2 regions of the Roseateles sp. 22389 genome follow, and region 2 is predicted to be linked to the other one. Evidence: predicted binding sites of a transcription regulator. Region 2 holds the regulator's gene; the other holds the start of a gene.

Region 1 (14,256 bases), on a different contig from region 2:
CACCGACTCGCGGCGGATCTCGCGGGCCAGCTTCTCCTTGCCTTCGCCGCTGAGCAGCTCGGCCGAGGTCTTGTGCGACAGCACGATCAGCACGTTGTTGCGGATCGCCGGCATGTAGGCCTTGAGCTGGTCGGCGAACTTGGGATCGGCCACCTCCAGCGTGATGCCGATCTGCGCGAAGCGGTCGACTTCCTTGTCGGCCAGGTTCACGGTGAACGGATCCAGCGGGACGAAGGTCGGCGGCGTGCCGGGCTTGGCGTGGGCGGTGGCCGCAGGCTTTTCCTCGGCGGCGCCTTCCTCGTCCTCGGCATGGGACTTCTTCTTCATCATCAGCAACGCGGCGACGCCCACCAGCACCACCACCAGGACGATGGCGATGATGATGATCAGCTTCTTCTTGCCGCCGCCCTTGACGGCGGCGTCGTTGCCTGCGGCGGCTGTGGCCATGGGCGCTCCGATGATGAAAAAAATGGATCCGGCGGGGAACCGGACCTGACGATCCGGCAATGGCTCCCATTGTGGAGCGCCGCCCCCGCGCTCAACGCGCGAAAAGGCGGCGGATTCCGGTCAGACTCGCGGACCGTCAGGCGTACAGGTCGACCAGCCCGCGCGGCGCGGTGCGCCGTTCGCCACGGCCGGTGGCCGCGACGGCCCCGTCGTCGTCACCGCGGCCGCCGCGGCGACCATTGCCGTTCGACGCGCCGTCCGGGCGGCCGTCACCGCGATTCTGTCCGCCTTGGGAGGAGGTCTGGGCGAACACCCCGCCACCGCTCAGGGTCAGCCCCTGGGCCTGCAGGGCGGCCGCCAGGTCGGGCAGGGTGCGTTCCAGGACTTCCCGGGTGGCCGCCTGCTGCGCATGGAAATTCACCTGCGCCTGCTGGCCGTCCAGCTGGATGTTGATCGACACCGGGCCCATCTCGACCGGGTTCAGCTGGAGCTGGGCCTCATGGATGCCGTCCTGGATCAGCAGGCTGACGCTGGCCGAGAGTTCGGGCGCGAAGTCGGGGCTGTCCATCGGCTGGCTCAGCGGCACGCTGGGCGCCTGGGCCGGCGCGGCGCTGTCGGCCCCGGCGGTGCCGGCAGCCGGAGCGGCCTGCTGCGCCGCGGCAAGCAGCGCCTCGAAGCTCGGCGTCGGGCCCTTGGCGGCGCCGTCGGCCATGGTGATCTCATGCGCGCCGCCGGCGGCAGCCTGCAGGGTGTCGGTCCGGGTCGACGCGTCCGCGCCGTCCGCGGCGCCCGGCTGGCCGGCCGCGGCCTGGCTCAGCTCGCGCTGGAGCTGCTGGCGCTCGCGCATCGCGTCGCCGGTGGTGAGCGGCTTGCCGTGGGCGTGGGCGCCGCCCGGCAGGGCCTCGCTGCCGGCTTCGTCGCCGGAGGCGCCGCCGCGTGCCGGCTTGGGCTCGGCCGGGGCTTCGCCGCGCAGCATCGCCAGGATCTGCTCGGCGGAGGTGGCGCCGCTGTCCTTGGCTTCCTTGGTGGCCTTGCGGTCCTGGCCTTCGGCGTCCTGGCCGGCCACGCGCTCCGAGCCTGCGGTGTCGGAGGCGGCGGTTGCCGTGGCGTCCGGCGCATCACTGGCATCGGCCGCATCGCTCTGATCCGCGGCGTCCGCCGGGTTGGCACGGTTCGCCGCGCTCGCACGGGCCGGCGCCTTCGCGTCCTCGGCCTTGTTGACGCTTTGGCGGGCCGCGGCATTGCGGGCGGTCAGCTTGTTCTCTTCCTTCGCGGCGGTGTTCTCCGGCGACCGGGCGGGCGGGGTGGCCGGCCGGGGCGCGGGCGCCGATTCCTGGCGCTGGGCCTGCTGGCGGGCGTCGAGCTGCTGGGCTTCCAGCTGGCGGGCCTGCTGCTGCGACTGGGCCTGCTGGGTCGCCAGCTGCTGCGATTGCAACTGCGCCATCGTCGAGCGGGCCGACTGCGCCGATTGCTGCTGCAGCTGCTGGTTGCTCTGGTTCAGCAGGCGCGAGAAGTCGGCCGAGCCGCCATCCTTGCGGCCGGCGGGGGCGGACGGCATCGCGCCGAGGCCGCCCGGCAACGCGGGGGTGTTCTGGATCTGCGTCATGACGGGAAAAAAGGGTTCCGGCGACCGGATCGCGCTCAGGCGACCAGGCGCGACATCGGGTTGCCGCCGCGCGAGGCCGCGCGGGCGGCCTGCTCGTCGGTGGCGCGTTGTTCCTGGCGCATCTGAGTGCGCAGCGTCTCGGCGCGACGGCGCTCGATCAGCTTGCGGACCGAGGCGACACGCAGTTCGCGCTCGCGCAGCAGGTCGCGGGCGGCGCTCAGGCGCTGGTCGGCGTAGTCGGCGATGCCGCTCTGCTGGCCGATCGCCTGGTCCAGCCGTTGGCCGAAGTTCTGGTAGCAGCCCAGCAGCTGGACCGTGGTCCGCTGCGCGAATTCCTGCGACCAGCGGCTGCGGTAGTCCGTGCGGTATTGCGCCAGTTGGTCATGCTGGTTGCGGGCGGCGTTGGCACGCGCCTGCGCCTCCTGCAGATGACGCAACGCTTCATCGCGCTCGGCCTCCGCGCGTTCGAGGAGAACGGTCAGGGCCTGCAAGTTGGAACTACTCATGTCGATGACCTCGCTTCACGGATGTCGGCAGCTATCACGCAAAGTTGAGTGTGGCGGTCAACTGGTTGAGGCAATCGTTCAAAGAAGCGGGGGAATGCATGTCTTGTTGGAGCAATCGGTCCATGTCGCCATGCAGGCGCACCGCCAGGTCGAGTTCGGGATCGTGCCCCGGCTGGTAGGCGCCGAGCTGGATCAAGTCGCGCGCCTTGTTGTATTTCGCGAGCAATTGCCGGAATCGGCGCGCCAGTTCGACGTGCCGCTTGTCGGCGACGCTGGTCATGACGCGCGAGATCGAGCGCTCGACGTCGATCGCGGGGTAGTGCCCGCTCTCGGCCAGTTCGCGGCTCAGCACGATGTGGCCGTCCAGGATGCCTCGGGCCGCGTCGGCGATCGGGTCCTGCTGGTCGTCGCCCTCCGACAGCACCGTGTAGAACGCGGTGATCGATCCCTCGCCCGCCAGGCCGTTGCCGCTGCGTTCGACGAGTTGCGGTAATTTGGCGAAACAAGACGGCGGATAGCCCTTGGTTGCCGGCGGTTCGCCGATGGCGAGCGCGATTTCCCGCTGCGCCATCGCATAACGGGTCAGCGAGTCCATCAGCAGCAGCACATGCTGGCCGCGATCGCGGAAATGCTCGGCCACCGCGGTCGCGTAGGTCGCGCCCTGCATGCGCAGCAGCGGCGGCGCATCGGCCGGCGCGGCGACGACCACGCTGCGGCGCAGGCCTTCCTCGCCCAGGATGTCCTCGATGAATTCCTTCACTTCGCGGCCGCGCTCGCCGATCAGGCCGACGACGATGACGTCCGCCTGCGTGTAGCGGGCCATCATGCCCAGCAGCACCGACTTGCCGACGCCGGTGCCGGCGAACAGGCCCAGGCGCTGGCCGCGGCCGACGGTCAGCAGCGAGTTGATCGCGCGCACGCCGGTGTCCAGCGGGCGGCGGACCGGGTCGCGGTCCATCGCGTTGATGGGGCGGCGCACCATCGGTTCGTCGCGGACGTCCACCAGCGGGCCGCCGCGGTCCAGCGGATGGCCCTGCGGGTCGACGACGCGCCCCAGCAGGCCGTCGCCCATGGGCAGGTGCAGGCCGCGGTCCTCGTCGCGGCGCCAGGGATGGCGCTCCTCGCCGAGCACCGGCCCGTGCAGCGCGGCGGGTCGCGGCAGCACCATCGCGCCGCTGGCCAGGCCCTGGATCTCATCGGTGGGCATCAGGTAGGCGCGGTCGCCGGAGAAACCGACCACCTCGGCCGTGACCGGGCGCTGGCCGCGGCGCGGCGCGGCGGCGGTGGAGGGCATGTGGATCTCGCACACCGAGCCCACCGGCACCTTCACGCCGGTGGCCTCCAGCACCAGGCCGGCCACGCGCACCAGCTTGCCCTGCGGCTCCAGCGCCGGCGCGTTGCCGGCGAAGGCCTGCAGGTCGTCGAAGTACTGGGCCCAGCGGTCGGTGCGACTGCTCATGGTTCGCGGTCCCCGCTGTTCTGGTAGCCGTGCGGCAGGCCGCCGTACTGGCTGGGGGTCGGATCGTTGCGGAAGTCCAGGCGCGCTTCCTGGGCCACCTCGGCGGCGCTGCGGCGGTCCTCCCAGACGGAGGCCTGGCCCAGCGCGCCGACGGCGGACTGCCAGCGCGCCGGCAGCGAGGCGTCGACGCTGCAGATGTCGGCGTCGACCTTGACGCCGCCCCGGGCGATGGACGGGTCGGGAATGACCTGCGCCTCGCGGGCGCGCAGCTCCTGGCCGGCGCCGTCCAGCACCAGCGGCAGGTCGTCCGGATGCACGCGCACGCGGACGTGGCGGGCGTTGATCAGCAGCGCCTCGACGGCGTCGTGCGCCACCCTGGAGACCAGCTCCGGCGCGGTCGACAGCTCGTTGCGCACGACCTGGCGGGCGAGCTCGACGGCGGTGCGGGCCAGCGCCTCGGCCATGCCCTGCTCGATCGCGCTCAGGTCCTGGTCGAAGCTGGCGACCAACTGCCCGACCTGCGCGCTGATCTGCTTGGCGAAGCTCTGCTTGAACGCGTCCAGCGCCGCCATGCCGTCGCGGTAGCCGTCCTGGTAGCCGGCCTGGCGGGCCTGCTGCATCAGTTCGTCGATGCTCGGACCGGGGGGCGGCGGCGGGGGCGGGGGCTCGACCGGCGCGGGCGCGCTGACGGAGGGCTTGCGCGGCGGCGCGGCGCCGTCCAGCGTGCCCGGGTTCCAGGCGGCGAAGCCGGACAGTTCCTCGCGCGGAATGATGCGGCTGTAGGTGTTGCCACGCGGCGCGTCGCCCTCGGGGCGGGGCGGCGGCGGGACCTGGCGGGGCGGGCGGGTGACCATCGGTTCGGGTGTCGGTCGCTATCGAGGGCGTCGAGGGGGCGTCGGGTTTACAGGAACTGGTCGTCGCCGCCGCCGGCCAGCACGATCTGGCCTTCGTCGACGAGGCGGCGCACCACCTTGAGGATTTCCTTCTGCTCGGCCTCGACCTCGGACAGGCGCACCGGGCCGCGCGATTCCAGGTCCTCGCGCAGCGTCTCGGCGGCGCGGGTGGACATGTTGCGGAAGATCTTCTCGCGCAGCTCCGGGCCGGCGCCCTTGAGCGCGACGATGAGCGACTCGGACTGCACTTCCTTGAGCACCGCCTGGATGCCGCGGTCGTCGATCTTCTCCACGTCCTCGAAGGTGAACATGTTGTCCATGATCTTCTGGGCGAGGTCGGAGTCGGCTTCGCGGATGTAGTCCAGCACCGAGGCCTCGACGCTGGTGCCCATCATGTTGATGATCTCGGCCGCGGTCTTGACGCCGCCCAGGTTGGACTTCTTCATGCGTTCGCCGCCGGCCAGGATCTGGCCCATGACCTCGTTGAGGTCCTTGAGCGCCATCGGCTGGATGCCGTCCAGCGTGGCGATGCGGATCAGCACCTCGTTGCGCTGGCGCTCGGTGAAGACGCGCAGCACCGAGCTGCTCTGGTCGAAGTCCAGGTGCGACAGGATGGCCGCGACGATCTGCGGGTGTTCATTGCGCAGCAGTTCGGCGACCGAGCCCGGGTCCATCCACTTCAGCGACTCGATCGAGGACACGTCCGAGCCCTGCAGGATGCGGTCCAGCAGCAGGTTGGCCTTGTCATCGCCCAGCGCCTTGCGCAGGACGGAACGCACGTACTCGTCGGTGTCGCTGACCAGGGTGCTCTGCGACTCGGCGACGAGGTCGAACTTGTCCAGCACCTTCTCGACGCGGTCGCGCGGCACGACCTTCATCTTGGCGATGGTCTCGCCCAGCTTCTGCACTTCCTTCGGCGACAGGTGCTTGAAGACCTCGGAGGCCTCTTCCTCGCCGAGGGACATGAGCAGGATGGCCGCGTCTTCGACGCCTTTGTCGTCCATGGTGATGTCTCGCTATCGATCCTGAGGCAGGGTTCCCGGCAGCGCCGCTCAGCGGCGGCCGCCGGCCGGGGAGGTTTCCAGCTCTTCGCCGTTGACCCAGGCGCGCATGATGTTGGCCACCGCGACCGGGTTCTCCTTGGCCAGCAGGCGGGCCCGCTCCAGCTTGTCGTTGGAGATCGGCGCCTCCAGGGCCGGCAGGCCACCGGGACCGCCCAGCGCCAGTTGCTCGTTCTCGACCACGCTGAGGCCGTTGTTCCCGGCAGTGTCGTCCTTCTGTTCGGCCGGCGGCGGGAAAGCCGCCTTGAGAGCAGGGCGAACCAGCCCGAACACGGCGATCAGCGCGATCAGTACCAGGGCGGCCGGCACGGTGGCATCGCGGGCGATGTCACGCAGCCAGGGCTGCTGCCACAGCGGCACGTCGGCGGGCTCGACCTTGTCGGACACGAACGGGGTGCTGATCACCTTGACCGAATCCCCGCGCTCCTGCGAGAAGCCCAGCGCCTCCTTGACCAGCGAATCCAGCTTCTGGATCTCGGTCTCGGACAGCGGCTGGCTGGAGGTCTTGCCATTCTTGTCGGTGACCGTCTTCTGGTTGACGACGACCGCCGCGTTCAGCCGGCGGACCTGGCCGATCGCGTTGCGGGTGACGCGCACGGTGCGGTCCAGCTCGAACTGCGTGTCGTTGTTGCGGCGCATGTTCTGCGTGCCGCCGGATTGACCGGCCGGCTGCAGCGGCTGAGCCTGGCCGTTGATCGGCGCGGCCGCCTGCGGGGGCACCTGGTTGGTGGTGGCGCCCGGCACGCCGGTGGGCACGCCGGCGGTGCCGCCGGACTGCTCTTCCGAGGTCAGGCGGCGCACCGCGCTCTGGGTGTTGGGGCCCTGGTTGGGACGGTATTCCTCGGCGGTGGACTCGACCTGGTTGAAGTCGACGTCGGCGGTGACCGTCGAGCGCAGGTTGTCGCGGCCGACCACCGGCTCCAGCAGCTCGGCGATCCGCTTGTTCAGGTTGGCTTCGACCTGCTGCTTGTACTGCAGCTGCTGGCTGTCCAGGCCGGTGGCGTTGCCGTCGGGGTTCTGGGAGAGCAGGGCGCCGGTGCTGTCGAGCACGCTGACGGCCTTGGGATTGAGTTCGGGCACCGACGAGGACACCAGGTGGACGATGCCGGCGATCTGGGCGCGGTCCAGGGTGCGGCCACCGCGCAGCGTCAGCATGACCGAGGCGCTGGGCTTCTGCTGTTCGCGGAAGAAGCCGTTCTGCTGCGGCATGGCCAGGTGGACGCGCGCGTCGGCGACGTCGGCCATCGCGGTGATGGTGCGGGTGAGTTCGCCCTCGAGGGCGCGCTGGAAGTTCAGGCGTTCGTTGAACGCGGTCTGGCCGATGGACTGCTTGTCCATCAGTTCGAAGCCGACGATGCCGCCCTTGGGCAGGCCGGCCGAGGCCAGCTTCATGCGCAGGTCGTAGACCTGGTTGGCGGGGACCATGATGGTGCCGCCCGGCTCGTTGCGGTAGGGCACATTCATCTGCGCGAGCTGCGCGATGACGGCGCCGCCGTCCTTGTCGGACAGGCCGGAGAACAGCGGGCGGAAGTCCGGCTTGGCCGTCATCATCGACATCGCCACGATCACCGCGAGCAGCGCGGCGACGCCGCCGCCCAGCATCAGCTTGCTCTTGGTGGGCATCGCGGCCAGGCGCTGGGGCAGGCCGGCCGGTTTGGCGGTCTGCTGCACCTCGGGGAGTCCGGCGGCGGGGCTGCTCAGGGCGTTGTCCATGGGGGTGTACGGCTCGGGTCGAACGATCGGCGGGGTGCGCCCAGGCGGACGCCTCGGCACAGGTCAGGATTATTTCGATCGGGGCCCTCAAGAATGTTCGGAACAGGCCGAAGAAGCCCCCCCAGTTCGGAGCTATGGCCGGCGGCGGCCTCCGTACGATGCATGCCGTGGACCTGAAACTCAAACCCTTCGACTTCGCCAGCGCGGTGGCCCGTGCCGGATTGACCCCCCAGGGTCAGCCGGTGGCCAAGGCCGCGCCCGGCGGCACCAGCTTCGCGGATGCGATGAGCTCGGCGCTGAAGTCGGTCAGCACGCAGCAGAACGAGGCGTCGCGGCTGCAGCGGGAGGTCCAGCTGGACAACCCGACGGTGAGCCTGGAGGAGACCATGGTCGCCATGCAGAAGGCCCAGATCGGTTTCCAGGCGACGCTGCAGGTGCGCAACCGGCTGGTGTCGGCCTACTCGGAAATCATGAACATGCAGGTCTGAGATCGCCACGACGGCGCGCATCGGCGCCGATCGGGCGTGAAAAAGCCGCCCCAGGGCGGCTCTTGTCATTGGCGGACCGGATCGGCTGTCCGGACCCGCCGGTGCGCCGACGCGGGTCGGCAGTGGGTCGGATCGACCGCTTCAGCTGCTGCGACGCATCAACCGTTCCCGCTTCTGCGCCTGGTCGATGAAGACCTGCAGCGCGCGGGCGGCGGTCGGGGCCAGCGAGACGAAGGCGCAGCCGGCCTGGTGCGGAGCGCCTTGTTCGCCCTGCGTCAGATGCTGGACCCGCAGCAGCGTCGCGAAGCTGACTTCGCGCTCGAGTTCCAAGGTGCCGGTGATCTCCTGGCCCGCCTGCGGCACCGGCACCACGTGGGCCGGCCAGTGCAGCGCGACGCCGCCGGCGCTCACGTTGACCACGCGGATCCGGGGCAGGTCGGCGTCGGCCAGTTTCAGCGCCGGATACAACTGCCCGGCCGAGGCCACCCGGTAGGCCTGGCGCCGCTGGAAGCGGTACAGCCGCAGCGGGACCGGGGCGCGCAGCACCTCGGCGCCGTCCCCGCGGATCGCGACCAGCCCGGAGAGGTCGAACTGCAGCTTGATCCGGTCCAGGTAGGCGGTGGCCACCAGCTCGTCGCTCGCCAGCACCGGCGCCAGCGTGTCGCCGGCCCGCGGCGCTTCCATCGTCAGCATGCCGCGGGGCGTATCGAGGGCGCGCAGCACCGTGTGGATCGCCTCGCCCGCCGGAGTGGACAGCTGCAGGCGCGCCTGCGACTGCAGCAGCTCGCGCAGCCAGTTCATGATCTCGCCGGGCGCGTCCAGCCGGTAATCGGCGTCCGCGGCATCGGCGGGAGGGGCGGGGACTTTCAGGTCGCTCAAGGCCAGCATCCGGCTGCAATCGTTCAGAAAAATTCTCCCGCATCCCCCAAGGCAAACGCCGCGCCGCCCCCATCCGTTCGAGGGGCCGGTCGCGGCGCTGGCGGACGATCCGGGGCCGGTCGCGTGACCGAAGTCTCGAATCGCCGGGGCGGTCGATCGCGGCGAGACCGGCGCAGCGGTCGTCGGAGCGATCGTCGGGCCGGTCAGTGCACCGTCTTGGATTTGCCCTTCATCAGCTGGTCCAGGTCCTCCAGCCAGGGTTCGGCCAGGTGGCGGATCTCGGCGTCGTTGACGAGGATGCGCTGCATGATGCGGGTCTTGAGCTGCGCCTCGTCGGGGCCCAGCTGCTGGCTGCCGGCGGCGTGCTTGAGCTGCGAGATCAGCAGCACGCAGGCGCCTTCGAGCTTGACCACCTCGTCCCAGTTGCCCGAGCGGGCGGCGCTCAGCATGTCGGCGCTGGCTTGCTCGATGGCTTCGTAGTAGCTCAACAGTTGGGTGCTCATGAGGCGGTCCGGAGTGGTCGGGGCGGCGTGGGCGGCGGGGGCTTGGGGCTTGGCGGTGTACTTGGACATGGAACTTCTCAAGTCGTCAGGCTGGAGGGGAGCGGGGCCGGATCAGGCCGCGACGCGTTGTTCGGCAGCGGCCGGGGCGATGCTGGCCCAGGCTTCGCGGATCGGTTGCAGCAGCTTCACGCATTCCTCGACGGCGACGTCGTCGCTGCGCAGGTTGGCGTGGGTGAGCCGCATGCAGATGTAGGCATACAGGTCGCGCAGGTCCATGGCCAGCTCGCCCGACTCCAGATTCAGGGCCGCCTTCAGGCCCTCGTCCAGGATGCGGACCGCGCGGCTCAGGCTGCGGTTCTTGGCGTCGACATTGCCGGTGCGGATCGCGCCGATGGCTTGCGTCATCGAATCGAAGGCGCCGTCCAGCAGCAGAGTCACCAGGCGGTGCGGCGAGGCCGTCATCACGTCCGTTTCCACGCCGACGCGGTTGTACATGCTGCTGGCGCGTTGACCGTGGGAAGCGAAGGGGGAGGAGTTGCCGTACATGATGTGCTGCTGGGGTGTGCTGTAGTGCTTGAATCAGTTTTCGGCCCCCGCTGGCCCAACTTGAGCCTCCCCCGTGTCGAATTTGTCTCGAAATTCTGCGCGCCTGGAGAAAAACAAAAGCCTCCGTGAGGAGGCTTGTCGGCGGTCTTTTCGAAGCGCCGGAGAAGGGCGGTCGCGACGGTCCAGTTCCGAGGGCGATCCGCACCCCGCACCGATCACGCCGCGCCCGCGGCCTCAGCTGCTGCCCAGCATGCTGGTGATCTTGTTGACGTAGCTCTGCATGTCGTTGAGCTTGGCCATCTGCGTGTCCAGCGCCGTGTACTGGGCGCGCACCCGCTTCTCGTAGGCGGCGGCGCGGTCGTTGAGCTCGTCCACGCGCTTGTTGTTGGCGGTCACGCGCGACTGCAGCCCGGTGGTGCGGGTGGTGATGGAGCCGTCGAAGCCGGTGACCTGGTCGGCGAAGGCGCGCCAGCGGGTGGCGATGCCGTTGTTGTTCGGGTTGGCGGTGTCCACGCCCATGAACAGGTTCTTCAGGTCGCTCATGCTGCCCAGCGCGCTGGTCAGCTTGGTGTCGTTGACCTTGATGGTGCCGTCGGCGCCGATGTCCAGGCCCAGGTCCGACAGGCGGCCGAACTTGCCGCCCAGCGTGCTGCCCGCGGCGGTGATGTTGCGCAGCTGGCTCTGCAGGCCCACCGCGGTGCTGTCGCCCTGCAGCGCGCCGGCGGTCTTGTTGGCGTCGTCGTACTTGGTGTCGTTGCGCATCAGCGTCATCAGGCTGTTGTACGACGTGACGAAGTCGTTGATCGCCTTCTTGACGCTGTCCTTGTCCTGGCCGACGGTGACGGTGGACTGCCCGGTCTTGAGCAGGTTGATCGTCAGGCCGTCGACGGCGCCCTCGATGTTGTTGGAGGCGGAGCTGATCGCCAGGCCGTTGATCGTGAGGTTGGCGTTCTTGGCCGCGGTGTTCTGCGTCATCGACGAGATCGAGGCGGTCGGGTCGTAGGCCAGCGCGGACAGGCCGCTGGCGTCGGCGCCGTTGCCGTCGTCATCGGCGGTGGTGATGCGGAAGCCGTTGGCCTCGCCGGTGTCGCGCGAGCGGATCACCAGGCGCGAGCCGGTCGCGTCGGTGACCACCGAGGCCAGCACGCCGGCGCCCGAGGCATTGACCTTGTCGCGGATGTTGGCCAGCGTGTCGGTCGACGAGATGGAGATGCTGACCGGCGTCGCGCCGTCCTTGCTGGTGAAGGTGGAGTTGTTGGTGCCGCTCCACTGGCCCAGTTCGATGGTCATCGAGCCCGAGCCCACCGTCGCGTTGTTGGCGAAGCCCTTGCTCGAGAGCGACTGCGCCGAGGCGAGGTTGGCCACGTCCAGCGCGTAGGAACCGGCGCCAGAGCCGGCGCCGGCGATGACGGTGGCCATCGTCGTGTCGGAGGAGGTGGCGGTCAGCGCGGACCAGGTGGTCGGATTGGCCAGCTTGGCGGCCGCATCGCGCATCGCGCTGAAGGCGCTCTTGATCTTGCCGTACTCGGAGATCTGCGACTTGATGGTGTCGGTGCGCGACTGGAGGTCGGTGATCGGCTGCTTTTCCAGCGACACCAGCTTCGTGACGATGCTTTCGACGTCCAGACCGCTGCCCAGACCCGCGGAGGTGATGCTTGCCATCGTGCGAACTCCCTGTGACCGTGTTCCGGCTCCCTGGCCGGAAGCCCCATGCGCGACAGGGCCTCGCGTGATTGGCGTGAGGCCCTGTCCTGCATATCGGCGTCAGGCGATCCGACTTTAGGACGGAGGCCTGGCGCTTTGATTGCGTTTTTCTATCAACCCTTGAGCAGCGACAGCACTTGCTGCGGCAGCTGGTTGGCCTGCGCGACCATCGCGTTGCCGGCCTGCTGCAGGATCTGCGCCCGGCTCAGGTTGGAGGTCTCGACCGCGAAGTCGGCGTCCATGATCCGGCTGCGGGCGGCGGTCTGGTTCTCATAGGCCACCTGCAGGTTGGAGATCACCGCGTCGAAGCGGTTCTGCGTCGCGCCCAGCGTCGCGCGCTGGCTGTTGACGGTGTCCAGCGCCGTGTCGATGTTGGCCACCACGGTGGCGATCGCCGCGGCGTCCGCGGTGCGGTCGATCACCGCGCGGCCGGCGCCGCTGGTGTCCGAGCCGGAGACCTGGGTGATCGTGGTGTCGGCCGACATGTTGGGCGTCGTGACGGTGATCTCGTCATTGGACGTGGTGTTCGGCCCGACCTGGAAGGTCTGCGGCAGCGACGCGTCCTGGCCCAGGATGTACTTGCCGTTGAAGGTGGTGCCGGCGGTGACCCGCTGGATTTCCTTGGCCAGTTCGCCGAATTCCTTGTCCAGCGAATCCTTGTCGCTGTCCGCGTTGGTCGCGTTGCGGGCCTGGATCGCCAGTTCGCGCATCCGCTGCAGCGAATCGGCCACCTTGCCCAGCGCGCCTTCAGCGGTCTGCGCCAGCGAGATGCCGTCGTTGGCATTGCGCATCGCGACCGACATGCCGCGGGCTTGCGCGTTCATCCGTTCGGCGATGGCCAGGCCGGCCGCGTCGTCCTTGGCGGAGTTCACCCGCAGGCCTGAGGACAGGCGCTGCATCGAGGTCGCCAGCGACGACTGCGACGAGTTCAGATTGCGTTGCGCGTTCAGCGAAGCAATGTTGGTGTTGATGGTCTGTGGCATTGATGCACTCCTGCGGAGATCCTGTCCTGGCTGCGATCCCGGTTAGGTGGGTCGGTTCCCGACCTCGCCTGCCGATCCTCGCTGCGCCATCGCAGTCATTGTTCGGATCTGCCGGTTGGACCGGTGGTCGAGCGGTACTTCATGCTCGATGGATGCCATTGTGCGAAAGCTGCCACCCCGTCGATGGGCCGATTAACGGGCGGAAAACCGTCCATTACGAAGCCAATGAAAGAAGGCCCCGCACCAGTCCCGGGGGATGGTGCGGAGCCTTTGGAAGGCCGGCCGCGAGGACCGGCGCTTGAGGAGTCAACCGGGGAGGGCGCCGGACGGCGCCCGCGTGTGGGGATCAGCTGCGCAGCAGCGACAGCACTTGCTGCGGGAGCTGGTTGGCCTGCGCCACCATCGTGTTGCCGGCCTGCTGCAGGATCTGCGAGCGGCTCAGGTTGGCGGTTTCCGCGGCGAAGTCGGCATCCATGATGCGGCTGCGGGCGGCGGTCTGGTTCTCCACCGAGACCTGCAGGTTGGAGATGATCGCGTCGAAGCGGTTCTGCGAGGCGCCCAGGATCGCGCGCTGGCCGGAGACCGTGGTGATGGCCGCGTCGATGTTGTCGATCACCGTCTTGAGCGAGTCCGGCGTCGAGGCGCTGTCGATCACGCCGCCGGTGACGGCGGTGATCGTCGCGTCGTTGGTCATGTTGTTCGTGACCACGTCCACCGAGTCGTTCGCGCTGGTGTTGGCGCCGATCTGGAAGGTCTGCGTGCCGGCATCGGCGCCCAGGATGGCCTTGCCGTTGAAGGTCGTGCCACCGATGACGCGGCCGATTTCCTGGCCCAGCTGGGCGTATTCCTTGCCGATCGAGTCCAGGTCGGAGGTCGTGTTGGTCGCGTTGCGGGCCTGCACCGCCAGTTCACGCATGCGCTGCAGCGAATCGCCCACCTTGGACAGCGCGCCTTCGGCGGTCTGCGCCAGCGAGATGCCGTCGTTGGCATTGCGCACCGCGACGTTCATGCCGCGCACTTGGGCGTTCATGCGTTCGGCGATCGCCAGGCCGGCGGCGTCGTCCTTGGCGGAGTTGACGCGCAGGCCGGAGGACAGGCGCTGCATCGACACCGACAGCGAGGACTGCGAGGACGACAGGTTGCGCTGGGCGTTGAGCGATTGCAGGTTGGTGTTGATGATCTGAGCCATGATCCATTCCTTTTGAATTCAGAGACCTTCACGGTCTCGGTCGGACGTTTGAAAAACTGTCCGACTGAGCCGGACCACGTGGCCCTTGCTGTTGACTTGCGGACCCGTTGATGCAGTTATCGGGCCGGCAGGGAATGGACTTGAGGCCTTCTTGAAAAGAAAGCGTGTAACCGCCTGTCCCAGGCGTGAAGTCGTGCCATGGCGGGCGAGCGCTTCTCTTTCACCACCCGCGCGGGATGGGGAAAGAGAAGGGGGACCGAAGTCCCCCTCGCGGGCGTC
Region 2 (14,256 bases):
CGCGCTGGATCGGCTGCTTCGCAGCGGGTCGTTCTCGTCGGCCGGCGCGCCGGTGTCGGCGGTGGCAGGCGCATCGACTGGCGCGGCTGCCTCTCCGCTCGGGGCCGGGGTCGCGTCGGCGGGCGTGGCACCAGTCTCGGCAGTCTCGGTCGGCGGTGCGGAAGACTCCGCGGTGGCTTCGGCCTCTTCGTCGTCCCGACGGCGGCCTGGCGCGGCGCGGGTCACCGGGTCGGGGGTGGGAGCCGCCCGTTCCAGCGGTCGGACGGCAGGCGTGGGAACAAAGTGATGAGACATGACGTGAATTGGCTGACCATCGGAATGAGGAGGCGGTCAGTCTCCCGAACCCGGACCTCCAGTTCGATGGTCGAGAAAGGCCAATTCCCGCGGAGCCTGCTGCTCCAACAGAGGAGGCTCATACATCAATCAGCAGCGAGGCGGCGGCTATCGAACGCATCACGAGGTTCTATTTGGATCGGGCGATGCGATGGACTACGGTCTTGTCTGGCTGTGTCGCGAAGGCCCGAAGAGGCCGCGATCACATTCCTTGGGGTCAGTCCTTGCCCCTGTGTGCGGTGGCGCACCATCGCGCGGTTCCTGTCGCGGCCGGGAACCGCGCTTGCCGCCGCGTGCGGGACCGGCGCGGGCGCCCCGTCCACCGGAAAGGGAGAAGACATGACTTCACGCGCACCCCGCCGCGGGGGCTGGCATTGGCCGGCCCTGCTCGGCACCGCCGCCGCGGTGGCCTCCGTGCCCCTGGCCACAAACACCGCGATGGGCGAAACCGCCGCCCCGCCGACCAGCTACATGCCGGTCGTCATCACCGAGGATTTCGACAGCGTCGTCAAGCGCATGAGCGCCGCGAAACCCGGCCTGGCGCGGAAACATGCGGACCTGCTCAACGAGCGCTACGACCTGGCCAACCGCCCGTCCCCGGGCGCGACGATGACCAAGGGCAAGGCGCTCCAGGACGGCGTGCGGGTCCGCCTGCCGCGCGGCGTCACCTGGGACCAGCTGGCGGCGATGAGTCCGGACGACATCAAGGCCAAGGACCTCTTCCCCAAGGGTTTCCTGCCGCTGCCGCATCCGAACCATCCCGAGGGCGGGATGGTCTTCCCGAAGTTCCACATCGACGAGATCCGACGCCAGGAGATCGACCGCGACCTGACGCGCTTCGATCTGGACTACGACCTGCCCGACCACTTCCTGCCGGAGTTCCCGGCGCCGATCTTCCTGACGACGCGACCCGACCTGGGCGACGTGTCCAAGGGGGAGCTGGTGACGATCAACAACTACTTCCGGCTGTTCAACGGCGTGCTGAACCCGAAGCAGCTGGAAGGCGTGCGGCTGCTGGTGACGCCGTTCCCGCAGCAGCAGTTCAACCAGACCGACGACCGGCGCACGCTGAAGCCCAGCCGCGGGGTGGCGTGCCTGGACTGTCATGCGAACGGCCACACGAACGCGTCGACGCACCTGGTCGGCGACATCCGGCCGCAGCCGTTCCGGCACCGGATCGACACGCCGACGCTGCGCGGGGTCAACATCCAGCGGCTGTTCGGCTCGCAGCGGGCCTTGAAGACGGTGGAGGACTTCACCGAGTTCGAGCAACGCGCCGCGTACTTCGACGGCGATCCGGTGATCGCGACGAAGAAGGGCGTGAACGTGCTGGAGCGCGGCAGCCAGGTGCACTTCATGGCGGAGTTCCAGGCCCTGCTGGACTTCCCGCCGGCGCCGAAGCTGGGCATCGACGGCAAGCTCGATCCGAGGAAGGCGTCGCAGCAGGAACTGCGCGGACAGCAGCTGTTCTTCGGCAAGGCGACCTGCGCGAGCTGCCATGCGCCGCCGTACTACACGGACAACCTGATGCACAACCTGCGGACGGAGCGCTTCTTCAAGCCGAGGATGATCAATGGGCGCATGGCCAACATGGATGGCCCGATCAAGACCTTCCCGCTGCGCGGCATCAAGGACTCTCCGCCCTACCTGCACGACGGCCGGCTGCTGACGCTGGAGGATTCGGTGGAGTTCTTCAACCTGGTGCTGGAGACCCAGCTCACCGAGCAGGAGAAGAAGGACCTGGTGGTGTTCTTGAAGGCGTTGTGAGCCGGCGCCGCCTAGCCCCTCGGGGGCAATAGCGCCAAAAGCGCGGGCACCACCCGTTCCAGCACGGAAAGCGCGCCCGCGACGTCTTGAGGCGTCGCGGGCACCCCCTGGTACTGGTCGTTCCTGAGATCGCGGATCGCGTCGAGTTCATCGAATGTGCCGGTGGACAGGGCCGCGTAGGCACATGCCGCCTCAAGCGCCTGCACGTGATGCCCGTCGGCCGAGGTGCAGCGCCAGCCCTTCGCGCACAGCAACGCGAAACTCAAGTTCAGCATCGCGTCATAGGCTGCGCCGAGACGCGTCGTGCTGGAGTTGCTCTCGCGGAAGGCGTCGGCCACCTTGCCTTCGGAGATGGCGATCCAGCCACGGATCGCCTTTGCATTGATCGGCGCCTTGCGGAAGACCTTGCTGCCTTCCCTGTAGAAGTCCTCTGGCTTACGGAGCATTCAGCGATCCTTTGAGCTCGATGGTCGGGTGACCGAGGATGTCGAGCACAAAGGGATTGCGTTCATCGCGTGCCTGCCGCCAGTCCTCGGGCGCATAGACCAGCACGTTGACCGCCCGCTTCAGCGCGCGGCCCGCTGGTTTGAAATGGGCCTGAGCTTGGAGGCGCGAGAGGTCGGGGGTCAAGACGAGAAGATCAACGTCGCTGTCGACATGCATGTCGCCGCGTGCCGCCGACCCGAAGATGGCAGCGGCGTCCACCTCGCCTTTCATCGTGGCGAGGTGTTCCCGCATCACGCGAACAAGATCGCTGTCCTGCATGACGAGCGCTCGCAGCGGCGCAAGGCCTGGATCGGTGGAGGCCTGAAAGACGTTCTGCCCACGGATCGTCTTGCGCTCCACCAGCCCGACATCGGTCCAGCGACGCAGCCATCGCGAAGCGTTGCTGGGATCAATCGCGGCGGCGGCGGCCAGTTCGCGAGTGCCGAATTCGCGCTCGGCCTGCTCATAGAGACAGCGAAGCGCCCGATAGCGAGCGGCACCGCCCACCAGTTCATTCATCAGTTGAGTATTCATGGCTCAAACCAGCGAGATCCGACCGTTGCCGATTAGGCCACGAGCATTTCCTATTAGGCAACGCGTATTGTCTATTAAGCAACAGATGATGCTTAAACGGCAACACCGGAACGATGCATGAGCTCGCCCAAGCTCACCGCTGCATCACCACCGTCACCGCGTAAAGCAGCAGCCCGATCACGCCGCCCACCAGCGTGCCGTTGAGGCGGATGAACTGCAGGTCGCGGCCGACGCTCAGCTCGATCTGGCGGACCAGGCTGCGGTCGTCCCAGGACTTCACCGTCGACGCGATGTGGCGCGTGACGCCCTCGCGCATGCCGCCGACCATGCGACCCGCGGCCGACAGCACATGCGCGTTGATCGCCTCCACCAGCGACGGGTCCCGGCTCAGCCGGTCGCCGAGCCCGGCGAGCGAATGATCCAGGTGCCGCATCAGCACCGAGTCCTCGCGCTGCAGGTCGCGCTCGATGGTGGCGCGGACTTCGGTCCAGACGCCGTCGAGGTAGGCGCGCACGTCGTCGCTCTGCACGACGCGGTCCTTCATCGCGTTCACCTCGCGCGCGAACTCCGGGTCCTGGCGCAGGCGCTCGATGAATTCGTGGATCCAGTCGTCGAACTGCCGCCGCACCGAGTGATCGGGCTGCGACAGCGCCGTCTGCACTTCCTCGACCAGTTGCAGCGCGAGCTTGTCGGACAGGCTGTCGGCCATCTTGTCGACGTTGGCGATCGTGTCGACGAGGGAGGTTGCCTTCGGCCACTGCGCGCGGGCGAACTTCACCAGCCGCGCGGCGACGAGCATCCGCACCTCGGGCGTGGCGAGGTAGTCGCGCAGCTTGGACAGGGCACCGTCGAGCACGTCCTGGTGACGGCCCGACTTGGTCAGCACGTCCAGCACCGAGGCGGCGGTGGCGGTGGCGTTCCATGACAGCGCCCGGGCGACGAGGAACTCGCCGATGGCGCGGCGCACCGCCTGCTCGTGAAGCAGCGAGATGCCCTCGATGGCCATGGCGCGGACGGAGCCGGTGACCTGCGCGAGGTTGGCCGGCTCGCGCAGCCACTGGCCGAGGCGCTCGGCGGGGTTGAGGATCTCGAGCTTCTGGAGCAGCACCTCGGGATGCAGGAAGTTGTCGCGGACGAACTCGGCCAGGCTGTCGGCGATGCGGTGCTTGCCCTGCGGGATGAGCGCGGTGTGCGGGATCGGCAGGCCCAGTGGATGGCGGAACAGCGCGACGACGGCGAACCAGTCGGCCAAGCCGCCGATGGCGGCGGCTTCGCAGAAGGCCTTGAGCCAGGCCCAGGGCCCCTGGGCCCCCATCACGAGGCTGACGGCCAGCCCGGCCAGTGAGGCCAGCAGGCAGCCCAGCGCGACCAGCTTCATGCGGCGGAGGTCGGCGGCGCGGGGGTCGGTAGGTGCGGGGGAGTCGATCAAGGGCATCGGCGACGGGGCAGCAGGATTGATGCCTGGGGCAGCCTGCCGGCGGAGCGATGGACCGGACCTTGTATCACCAGCGCAGGGCAAAAGATGTTTCGGACACGCTCCGGGTGCTCGTCAAACAGAGCGGAATCCGACTGGCACAGGTCCATCGATTCAACATCCGCTCCGACGCGATTCAACTTATTGCCGGCGGGCTACATCGCCAAGTCATTGTCACCACTAAAGAATTCCCGTCAAATTCAACATATCGAATTCGCCCATTTCACTTCCTACGCACATGGCGACCTTTCTGGACCATCCGCTGAGGCTCCTCAATCCCAGCTTCTCGTCGCCGCTGCTGGACGTCCTCACCGACCTGGAACACCTGCGACGACTCCAGCTCAACGGAACGACGCCGCCGATGGTGTTCATGCAACTCAAGCAGGTGTTCCATCTGCTGGAGAGCCTCGCCTCGGCCCGCATCGAAGGCAACCACACCACGCTGGCGGACTACGTGGAGACCAAGTTCGGGGGGCCCGCGTCGTTGCAACGTGCCGATCAAGAGATCGACTCGTTGCGGGAAATCGCCAACATCGAGCATGCGATGGACGAGATCGACGCTGGGCTCGAGCCCGGCTCCGCGCTGAGCCAGCACTTCATCCGCGGTCTTCACGCGATGACGGTCGATGGTCTGGAGCGCGAAGGCGACAAGACGCCAGGGGCCTACCGGAGCGGGTCGGTCGGCATCGCGATGTCCGAGCACGCGCCCCCGGATGCCGTCCGGATCGGGGCCTACATGGGAGAGTTGGTCGACTTCGTCAATCGGGACGACCAGCGCAAGTACGACCTGATGAAGGTGGCCCTCGCGCACCATCGCTTTGCCTGGATCCATCCGTTCGGCAACGGCAACGGCCGCGTTGTGCGTCTCTTCACCTACGCGCTCCTCATCAAGTACGGATTCCGGATGACCGCCGAGGATGGACGTCTATTGAATCCAGCGGCGGTGTTCTGCGCTGACCGGGAGAAGTACTACGCGATGCTTTCGTTGGCAGACAAGGGGACGGATGTCGCGCTCGAGACGTGGTGCACCTATGTGTTGACCGGTGTGAGAGACGAGTTGAACAAGGTCGATCGTTTGGCCGATTACCGGAACCTCACGGCCGAGATCCTGCTTCCCGCGATCGCCCACGCGCGCGAACGGCAATGGATCACCGAGCAAGAGGAAAGCGTTCTGAAGGTTGCCGTTCTCCGGAAGGTCGTGAGGTCGGCCGACCTCGCCGATGCCATGCCGAAGAGTTCACCGGCTCAGCGCACCTATCAGATTCGCAAGTTGCTCGCGAACGGGATGCTCCAGCCCACCCATCCGGAGGCGCGTCAGTACACCATCGGATTCAGCAACAGCACGCTGCTGCGCGGCGTGATCAAGGCGCTGACGGACCAGGGCTTCATTCCGCGTGCCGTTGTCGCGTGATCGAGTCAGTACGAAACGCTCAGCCCAACTCCACCGGCATCGAAGCCGCCGTGACCGGCGACACCGTGGCCCAGCCCAGGACGGCATACAGCGCGGCGCCCGCCTCGGTCGCCACCAGCACGCCATGCCGCGCCCCATGATCGAGCGCGCCGTTCGTCAACGCCGCCATCACGCTCCGCCCGAGTCCCCTTCTCCGATGCGCTTCATCGGTCACGATCTGGTCGAAGGTGGCGAAGGCGCCGTCGAGAGCGGCTTGACCGCTCGCCGCGAGATCGTCGTCCTCGGTGAGGACGGTCGCCCGCAGCAGCGCGCCGACCCGTTCGATTTGGATGCGGTAACCCGCTGCGAGCGACTCGGCGCTGCGTGCGAGCGCGACGCTCATCAGGAACTCCGGGGCGTGGATCTTCCAGTCCTTGGAGAGCAACGGCGACACGCTCTCCATCGGCGCGCAGACCTTCAGCCAAATGCCGGCCGCAGACTCATTCGCGACGAGTTGCTCAAGGACCTCGCGATCCAGATGCGGCAGGACGTATCGCGTGGTTTGCTCCGGCTTTCCGACGCGGACTTCCCAATATCCGGCCCGCTGGATCGGCGCTGGCGTATCCCGGGAAATCGCCCAGCCGTAGGTCCAGGCCTGAGCAGCAACGGAGCGCTCGAGGACGCCGGAGTCGAGTAAGCCGGCGGTTTGCGAGGTCGGTGAAAACATCGGGCTGGGATGGCAGTGAGAGGGATGGAGGGGCGTCACGCCGCTTGCAGCGCGCCATGAGATTGGCGAGTGTGCTCCTCCAGCGCGCCAATTTCGACGACGGCGAGATTGCTGAGCGCTTCCCGCACGAGATCCCGGCTCGCGACATGGATCCGACCCCACAAGCACTCCGGGTCTTCCATCGTGACGATGGAATCGCGCAGCAGCGCGGCCAGGAGCGTGAGCCGATCACGCACGTTGAACATCGCGGCGCCGACCGTGATCGAGGGATCGAGCAGCGCTTCAGCGGGATCGCCATCGCGCATAGCGGCCGGCTTGTGCCGTGGCGGAATGACGGACGCCTCCCGCAGCACCATGCGCGTGTATTCGGTGTCGTCGCACAAGGGTTTACGGCTCAGAAGCGGCGTGCGCAGGCGTTTCGCCTTGAAAGGCAGCTTCTTGCGATCGAATTCGACATCGATGTGATCGAGGGCGATTTGCTCGGAGATTCGAAATCCGGTTTCGGCCAAAGCGCGAATGGTTTCTGCGGGGATCATTCGGAGTCCTTCAATAAACAACGTTGAGGGACGTCCACCTTCTAGCCAGATGAGCGGGTGGGCGAGATGTCAAAACACGGTCAAACCAACGTGCGACCTTCCTCGCGGAAAGATCCATCTCGCCCGTAAACGGGCATTCCGAGATGACCGCAGATGGCGGCCACTGATTCAACGGTGTTTTGAGCACCTGGATCCATTCTGGTCCGCGCGACGCCAGGCGCGCAATCACCGCCACCGGTCACCGCCGCCCCACTTGCAAGTCAGGGGACAACCAGTTCCCGCGGCCGAGTTTCACGCCTGAATCAGCGCCGCAACCGCCTTCTCCGCGTCGGATTCAGAACCCGAACGCCAACCTCACCCCACCCCAATGCCTCCCGGCAACGGTGACTGGCGCGGACGCCTCCTTGAGCAGCACGAAATTCCCGCCACCCATATCGCGGCGGTAGGTTTGCAGAAGGAATGGCCGCTGATTCCGGGCGGACGCCAACCCGGTGCGGTCATTGAATATCCGGCGATATCGGCTGTTGGCCGTATTCCAGGCCGTATCCCCGGCCCGCTGCGGTTGGCAATACCGCTTGTTGTGGGTCGCGACATACCCGTTGCGGTCGACCGCGATGCAGAACACCACCTTGTCCGAGAAAGTCAGCACCCGTTCCTGCACCTGCGGGAATAGCTGGTCCGCGATCTGCGTGAAGCGCGTGGTGAACTGCTGGGGATCGGTGCCGGCGATCGGCTGGTAGTGCTCGTCGAAGAGCGCCGCGGTGTCGATCTTGCGTTCCGCCACCGCGCGCTCGAGCAGCGCTGAGATCTCCGCCGCCGCCTCCTGCACCGTCTGGATGTACGGCGAGTCCTCGACCTCCACGCCGCTCGACGCGATCTGCTCGATCATCTGCTCCGACAGCCGCAGGAAGCGGTCGCTGCAGGCGAAGGCCGAGTCGAGCTTGCGCATCGCCTGCTGGATCTCGACACCCAGCTCGCCGGAGCGTGCCGCGAGCAGCTGCGTCGTCGCCTGGCTCTCCTGCGCGGACTTGGCGATCAGGTCCACGTCGACCTCGACATCCGCGAAGGCCTGGTGGATCTTGCTCTGCGCGGCGCCTCCCGCGCCGTCCGCCCGCAGCTCGCGGCTGAAGCTCTCGATCCGCGAATCGAGCGTTCCCACCGTGCCCATGATCGCCTTCGAGGACGCCTCGACCTGCGCCGCCAGGTCCTTGACCGCGTCCGCCACGACGCCGAAACCGCGTCCGGCCTCGCCGGCGCGCTTGGCCTCGACCGACGCGTTGAACGCGACCAGTCGCGTCTGCAGCGCGATCTTCGTGATCTCAGACGCCGCGTCGCTCACCAGCCGCAGCGTGGAGACGATCTCGCCGACCTCGTCGCCCACGCCGGACAGCGCCGTGCGCGCGCGCCCCACCGCCTCGCGGGTCTGGTTCGTCGATTGGTTGATGCCGTCCTGCGCATGCCGGACCTGCTCGAGCTCCGCGCCCAGCGCCTGCATCGCCTGCGCCTGCGAGGTCACGACCTTCTGCGTGTCCTCCAGCAGCCCGCGGACTTCGGCCGCGTCGCGGCCCAGTTTGGACACGCCGCCCGACAGCTCCCGGACGACGGTGGTGGTCTTGCCTTGCATCGTCGGCTCGCGCGGGCCGATCCCGGCGCCGCCCTCCGACGCGTCAGGCGACGCCTTCCCGGCTCGCCTGCGCAATGAGTCCCACATCGGACGCTCCCCCATGGTGTTTGGACCACAAGGACTGCGGCCGCTGTGCGGCCCGTTTTACCAGTCGCGCAGCTTCACGCGCAATCGGGCAATCGCTTGACTGTGCAGCTGGCACACCCGCGATTCGGTCACCTTCAGCACGGCGGCGATCTCTTTCAGGTTCATGTCATGTTCGTAGTACATGGACATGACGTAACCCTCGCGCTCCGGCAGGTTCTTGATGGCCTCCACCAGCGCCTCGCGCATGCGGTGGTCGCGCAGCATCGACATCGGATCGGCCGACTCGTCGCTGACGTGGCGGTCGAGGTAGTCGTCGCTGTCGTCATCCCCGGAGATGTCCTCCAGATAGACCAGCTGCGTGCCGCGTACCTTGCCCAGCATCTCCTGGTACTCGCCCAGCGAGATGCCCATCTCCGCGGCGATCTCCGATTCCTGCGGCGGACGGCCCAGCTTCTGCTCGAGCTTGTGCACCGCGCTCTCGATCGAGCGCTGCTGGCGCCGGTTGCCGCGGCTCATCCAGTCGCTGCCGCGGAGCTCGTCGAGCATCGCGCCGCGGATGCGCTGCGTCGCGAAGGTCTCGAACTGCACGCCCTGCGCCGTGTCGAAGCGCGACAGCGCGTCCGTCAGGCCGATCAGGCCGACCTGGATCAGGTCGTCCAGTTCCACATTGGCCGGCAGCTTGGCGATCATCTGATGCGCCAGGCGGCGCACCAGCGGGCTGTACTGGCGGATCAGCGAGTTGTTGTCGAGTTGACCCTTGGCGGTGTACATCGTCTCGTCTCCCATCCGGGGTCAATGCGCAGCCAGGGTCACGCCTTGCGGGGCGCGACCGGCCTTGGGCTGCCACATCGGCCGCGGACGCAGCGGCATCGCATCGGCGGCGCTGTCCAGCGCCGCGCCAGGCACCGACGCCAGCAGCAGCTCGCGCGCCATGTGACGCATCTCGTGCGTCAGCGGCGCCGTCACCGGCTGGCGGGGATCCAGGCAGGCCCACTCGCGCAGCACCGCGCCGAGGAAACCATCGCCGCAGCTCGAAAGCTGCTGCGCGATCCGCTCGGCCAGGCGCAGCTGCGGATTGCAGGCCAGCAGCAGGCTGTAGACCATCAGGCCCGCCCGCTGCGTCAACCACTTCATGCCGGCGTAGGCGTAGGTCACGCTCTGCACGTCGGTGTCGGCCAGCAGCACCGGTCTCACCTCGCGCGAGACCAGCACGCGGCTCAGTTCGGCCGCGCTGGCATGCAGCAGGATCACGTCCGCGAACGGGGCCGCGTCGGTCACCGCTTCCAGGAACTGGGCGGCCGAGCCGTTGGCGTTGATGTAGCGCAGCGGCAGTCCGCGCGCGGCCAGGAAGGACACCTTGGCCGACAGCGGCTCCACGCACGCCGCCAGGTCCACCGCCGCGAGGTCGGACGGCGCCGAGGCCTGCTCGCCGGCGTCCACCACCAGCGTGTGCAGGCCCAGTTCGGCGAAGGCGGCGCACATGCCTTCGAGCAGCGCGCCGCTGCCCACGACATGCGGATTGCTCACCACCGGCACCACCCGCACCCGCGCGGTGGCGAAGAGGCGTCGCAGGCCGTCGGCCTGGTCCTTGGGAGCATTGCTGAAATCGCGCATTGGGCTGCTCTGTGTCGTCTTACGTGTTGGGTTCCAGCGGTCGTTTCCCTCTGACAGGGAAGCGCCATTGCTGGAGCCGTTACCGGAAGTTTCGCCCCGGGGGCCACCCTTCGACGCGGAATTGAAAGGGGGAAACACCCCGCTTTTCTCTGCCGCTTTCGCCCTCGCTTGCCTCTGGCCCGGCGACTTCAGGCCGTTGCCGGCCTGGGTCGCGCACAGGACAAGTTGACCACCATGAAGCAACGTCGGGTTAACAAAGCCCCAACGACAGAAGGGAAGAGCACGGCTCTTCCCAGGTTCGAGGCGTTCAAGATTGCCACTACCCTCACCCCCGCCCTCTCCCGCAAGCGGGCGAGGGAGTCAGGAGGGGGTGTTGTTCGGTCAGTTCAGGCCCATGGGCGAGGCTGCGCCGGCCGACGCGCCGACGGAGCCGGCGGTGAAGATCAGGTTGACATCGGAGGCGTCCATGCGCCAGGCCGACTGGCCGTGGCTGCGCAGCGCGCGCTGCACCAGGGCCTGCGATGACAGGCGGTGCCAGTCTTCCGGCACGCGCTGGCCGTTGGTGACGCCCAGCACCCGCAGCTTGTGGCGGATCACCGTGTCCAGCGCCGGGGCCAGCTTCACCGCCTCGTCCAGCTTGGACAGGATCACGCCCTGCGCTTCCGCGCCGCGCCAGGCGCCGACCACGTCCTCGATCGTCTCGCCCTGCTGCGCCGCGTTGACGACCAGGATGCGCTTGATGCTCTTGTGCGCCAGCATGTCCAGCAGCTCGGCGGTGCGGCTGTCGCGCTGGGCCGTGCCGGCCGTGTCGATCAGCACCATCTTCTTGCCGGCCAGCAGCTCCAGCAAATCTTCCAGCGAAGCGCGGTCATGCGCCGTGTGCACCGGCACGCCGAGGATGCGGCCATAGGCGCGCAGTTGCTCGTGAGCGCCGATCCGGTAGGCGTCCAGGGTGATCAGGCCCAGTTGGCTCGCGCCGTATTTGGTGGCGAAGGCCGCGGCGATCTTGGCCGTCGTGGTCGTCTTGCCGACGCCGGTCGAGCCGATCATCGCGAACACGCCGCCCTGGTCTTCCAGCGCCGGCATCTGCTCGGCGGTGTGGACGTTGCGGGCCAGCACGTTCGAGGCCCAGGCCTGCGATTCCGATTCCTCGGTCATCGGGGCCGGCAAGCCCTCGACCAGCTTGCGCACCAGCGCGGGCGAAAAACCGGCGTCCAGCAGCTTCTGCGTCAGGCGGGCCTGCGCGGGCTGGCGCTGCAGCTTCTCCATGAAGGCCAGGGCGCCGAAGCGCTCTTCGATCATGCCCTTCATGGCGCGCAGCTCGGACATCATTTCCTGCTCGCGACGCGACGACGCGGGCATGTCGTTCAGCGGATGGCCGCCGAAGCCGCCACCGACGCCGCCCAGGTCGGCGACCGGCTGCTGCACGCGGATCTCGTCGCGCAGCACCGGCGGCACGATGCGCGGCGCGGGCGCCGGAGCGGGCGGCTCGTAGGCGCGCTCGTCGACGCGGCGCGCGCCCAGGGTCTGCATCGCGGCACGGGCGCGCTGGTCGCGCTGCGCGGCCATCGAGGCGACCGATTCATTCATCTGCGCCTGCGCGTAGGCGGCGGGCGCCGGCTCGTCGATCATCGGATCGGGCAGGCCGTTGAGCTCGGCCGAGCGGCGCTTGAGCATGCGCTCGCGCACGTAGTCCTGGAAGGACAGCGTGCTCATGGCCATCGCGTTGACGTCCTCGCCGACCGAGCCGCCGAAGCCGGGCTCGGCGCGCTGCGGGGCCGGCGACGCGGCCAGGCGCTGCTTGAGGGCCTGGCGCGGTTGCGCTTCCTGGCGCTGCGGCTGGGCGGCCTGGCGCGGCGCGGCGGCGGCGCGGGGCGCCTGGGCGGCCACGCGCTCGATCTGCGACATGCCTTCCGGCGCCATCGCCAGCACTTCCACGCCTTCCGGGCAGGGCTTGTTGGAGAGCACGACCGCGTCGTCGCCGAAGGCCTGGCGGACCAGGGCCATGGCTTCGCGGGAATTGCGGGCGGTAAAGCGTTTGACGTTCATGCCGTGCCTCCGATGATGGAGCCGATGCGGATCGTGTGCGTTTCAGGAATCTCGCTGTGTCCCAGGACCTTCAGCCGCGGCGCAGCGCGCTTGAGCAGTCGGGCCAGGGGCGCGCGGATCAGGTCAGGCACCAGCAGGCAGGCGGGCAGACCACGGTCCTCCTGGGACTGGGCGGTCTGGGCGGCACTCCGCGCAAGCGTGTCGGCCACACCGGGATCCAGCGCCGCGCCGTGAGGCGAGTGCAGGGCCTGCGTGACCAGGCGCTCCAGCTCCGGATCGAGGGCGATGACATCCAGTTCCTTCGCCGGACCGTAGATCTGCTGCACGATCGCCGGGGCGATGTGGATGCGGATGCGACGGGCCAGCTCGGCCGGATCGGTGGTCTGCGTGGCGTTCTCCGCCAGGCTTTCCACGATGGAGCGCATGTCGCGGATGTGCACGCCCTCTTCCAGCAGGAACTGGAGGACTCGTTGCAGGGCGGCGACATTGACCATCTTTGGAATCACGTCTTCGATGAGCTGAGGCGCTTGCTTGGTGAGGTGATCCACCAGCTGCTGGGTTTCCACCCGGCCCAACAATCGGGCCGCGTGAACTTGCAGCAAGTGTGAAAGATGCGTGGCCACCACGGTCGCGCAATCAACGACGGTAAATCCCGCCATTTGCGCCATATCCCGTTGCCGCTCCTCTATCCAGACCGCCGGGAGCCCGAAGGCGGGATCCGTCGTCGGCGTCCCGATCAGCTTCTGCGTCGCGTGGCCGGGGTTGATCGCCAGCCACATGCCCGGGTAGGCCTCCGCCTCGCCGATCACCGCGCCGCGCAGCGTCACGCGGTACTGGCTGGGGCGCAGCTCCAGGTTGTCCCGGATGTGCACCGACGGCGGCAGGAAACCGATGTCCTGCGCGAACTTGCGGCGCACGCCCTTGATGCGGCTGAGCAGGTCGCCTTCGCGCGACTTGTCCACCAGCGTGATCAGGCGGTAACCCACTTCCAGGCCCAGGGTGTCCACGGCCTGCACGTCGTCCCAGGAGGCCTCGGCATCCGGGTTCGGCGCGCCCGGCACCGGGGCGGCCGGCTTCTTCAGCTCGGCGGCCTGCTTGGCCTGCTCCTTGGTTCGCAGCCAGTACGCGAGGTAGCCCATCGCGCCGGCGATCATCAGGAAGACCAGGTGCGGCATGCCCGGGATCAGGCCCAGCAGGCCGATCACGCCGGCGGTGATGGCGACCGCCTTGGTCGAGCCGAACACCTGCGAGCCGATCATCTGGCCCACGTCCTTGTCCTTGCCCACGCGCGACACCACCAGCGCCGAGGACACCGAGATCAGCAGCGCCGGGATCTGGGCCACCAGCGCGTCGCCGACGGCCAGCAGGATGTAGCTGTCCGCGGCCTGGCCGGCGGACAGCCCGTGCTGGACCACGCCGATCACGAAGCCGCCGATGATGTTGATGAACAGGATCAGGATGCCGGCGATCGCGTCGCCGCGGACGAACTTCGAGGCACCGTCCATGGAGCCGAAGAAATCGGCTTCGTCGCCCAGTTCGGCGCGGCGGCGCTTGGCTTCCTTCTCGTCGATCAGGCCGGCGGACAGGTCGGCGTCGATCGCCATCTGCTTGCCGGGCATCGCGTCGAGGGTGAAG

What was found. Region 2 encodes FliA, which starts transcription of late flagellar genes. Its sites were predicted from a motif close to CTAAAGTTTNNNNNNNNNNNGCCGNTA; they were not measured.
Region 1: the regulator FliA is predicted to act here: its motif matches at 10,140-10,166, upstream of fliS (flagellar export chaperone FliS).

The regions. Positions count from the first base shown of each region.
Region 1 is NZ_JBQEOF010000034.1:3,152-17,407, reverse strand. Features, by position in the region: gene ACTJKJ_RS26880 (flagellar basal body-associated FliL family protein) at 1-447, opposite strand, end outside; gene ACTJKJ_RS26875 (flagellar hook-length control protein FliK) at 584-2,053, opposite strand; gene fliJ (flagellar export protein FliJ) at 2,089-2,559, opposite strand; gene fliI (flagellar protein export ATPase FliI) at 2,594-4,018, opposite strand; gene ACTJKJ_RS26860 (FliH/SctL family protein) at 4,015-4,872, opposite strand; gene fliG (flagellar motor switch protein FliG) at 4,920-5,915, opposite strand; gene fliF (flagellar basal-body MS-ring/collar protein FliF) at 5,964-7,685, opposite strand; gene fliE (flagellar hook-basal body complex protein FliE) at 7,853-8,173, shown strand; gene ACTJKJ_RS26840 (flagellar brake protein) at 8,315-9,052, opposite strand; gene ACTJKJ_RS26835 (flagellar protein FliT) at 9,256-9,555, opposite strand; gene fliS (flagellar export chaperone FliS) at 9,667-10,101, opposite strand; gene fliD (flagellar filament capping protein FliD) at 10,336-11,763, opposite strand; gene ACTJKJ_RS26820 (flagellin N-terminal helical domain-containing protein) at 11,919-12,788, opposite strand; gene ACTJKJ_RS26815 (flagellin N-terminal helical domain-containing protein) at 13,135-13,977, opposite strand.
Region 2 is NZ_JBQEOF010000002.1:428,848-443,103, forward strand. Features, by position in the region: gene ACTJKJ_RS04930 (hypothetical protein) at 673-2,100, shown strand; gene ACTJKJ_RS04935 (hypothetical protein) at 2,112-2,546, opposite strand; gene ACTJKJ_RS04940 (nucleotidyltransferase domain-containing protein) at 2,536-3,120, opposite strand; gene ACTJKJ_RS04945 (DUF445 domain-containing protein) at 3,254-4,498, opposite strand; gene ACTJKJ_RS04950 (Fic family protein) at 4,833-6,005, shown strand; gene ACTJKJ_RS04955 (GNAT family N-acetyltransferase) at 6,025-6,711, opposite strand; gene ACTJKJ_RS04960 (hypothetical protein) at 6,747-7,247, opposite strand; gene ACTJKJ_RS04965 (methyl-accepting chemotaxis protein) at 7,582-8,871, opposite strand; gene ACTJKJ_RS04970 (RNA polymerase sigma factor FliA) at 9,016-9,729, opposite strand; gene ACTJKJ_RS04975 (MinD/ParA family ATP-binding protein) at 9,751-10,572, opposite strand; gene flhF (flagellar biosynthesis protein FlhF) at 10,954-12,621, opposite strand; gene flhA (flagellar biosynthesis protein FlhA) at 12,618-14,256, opposite strand, start outside.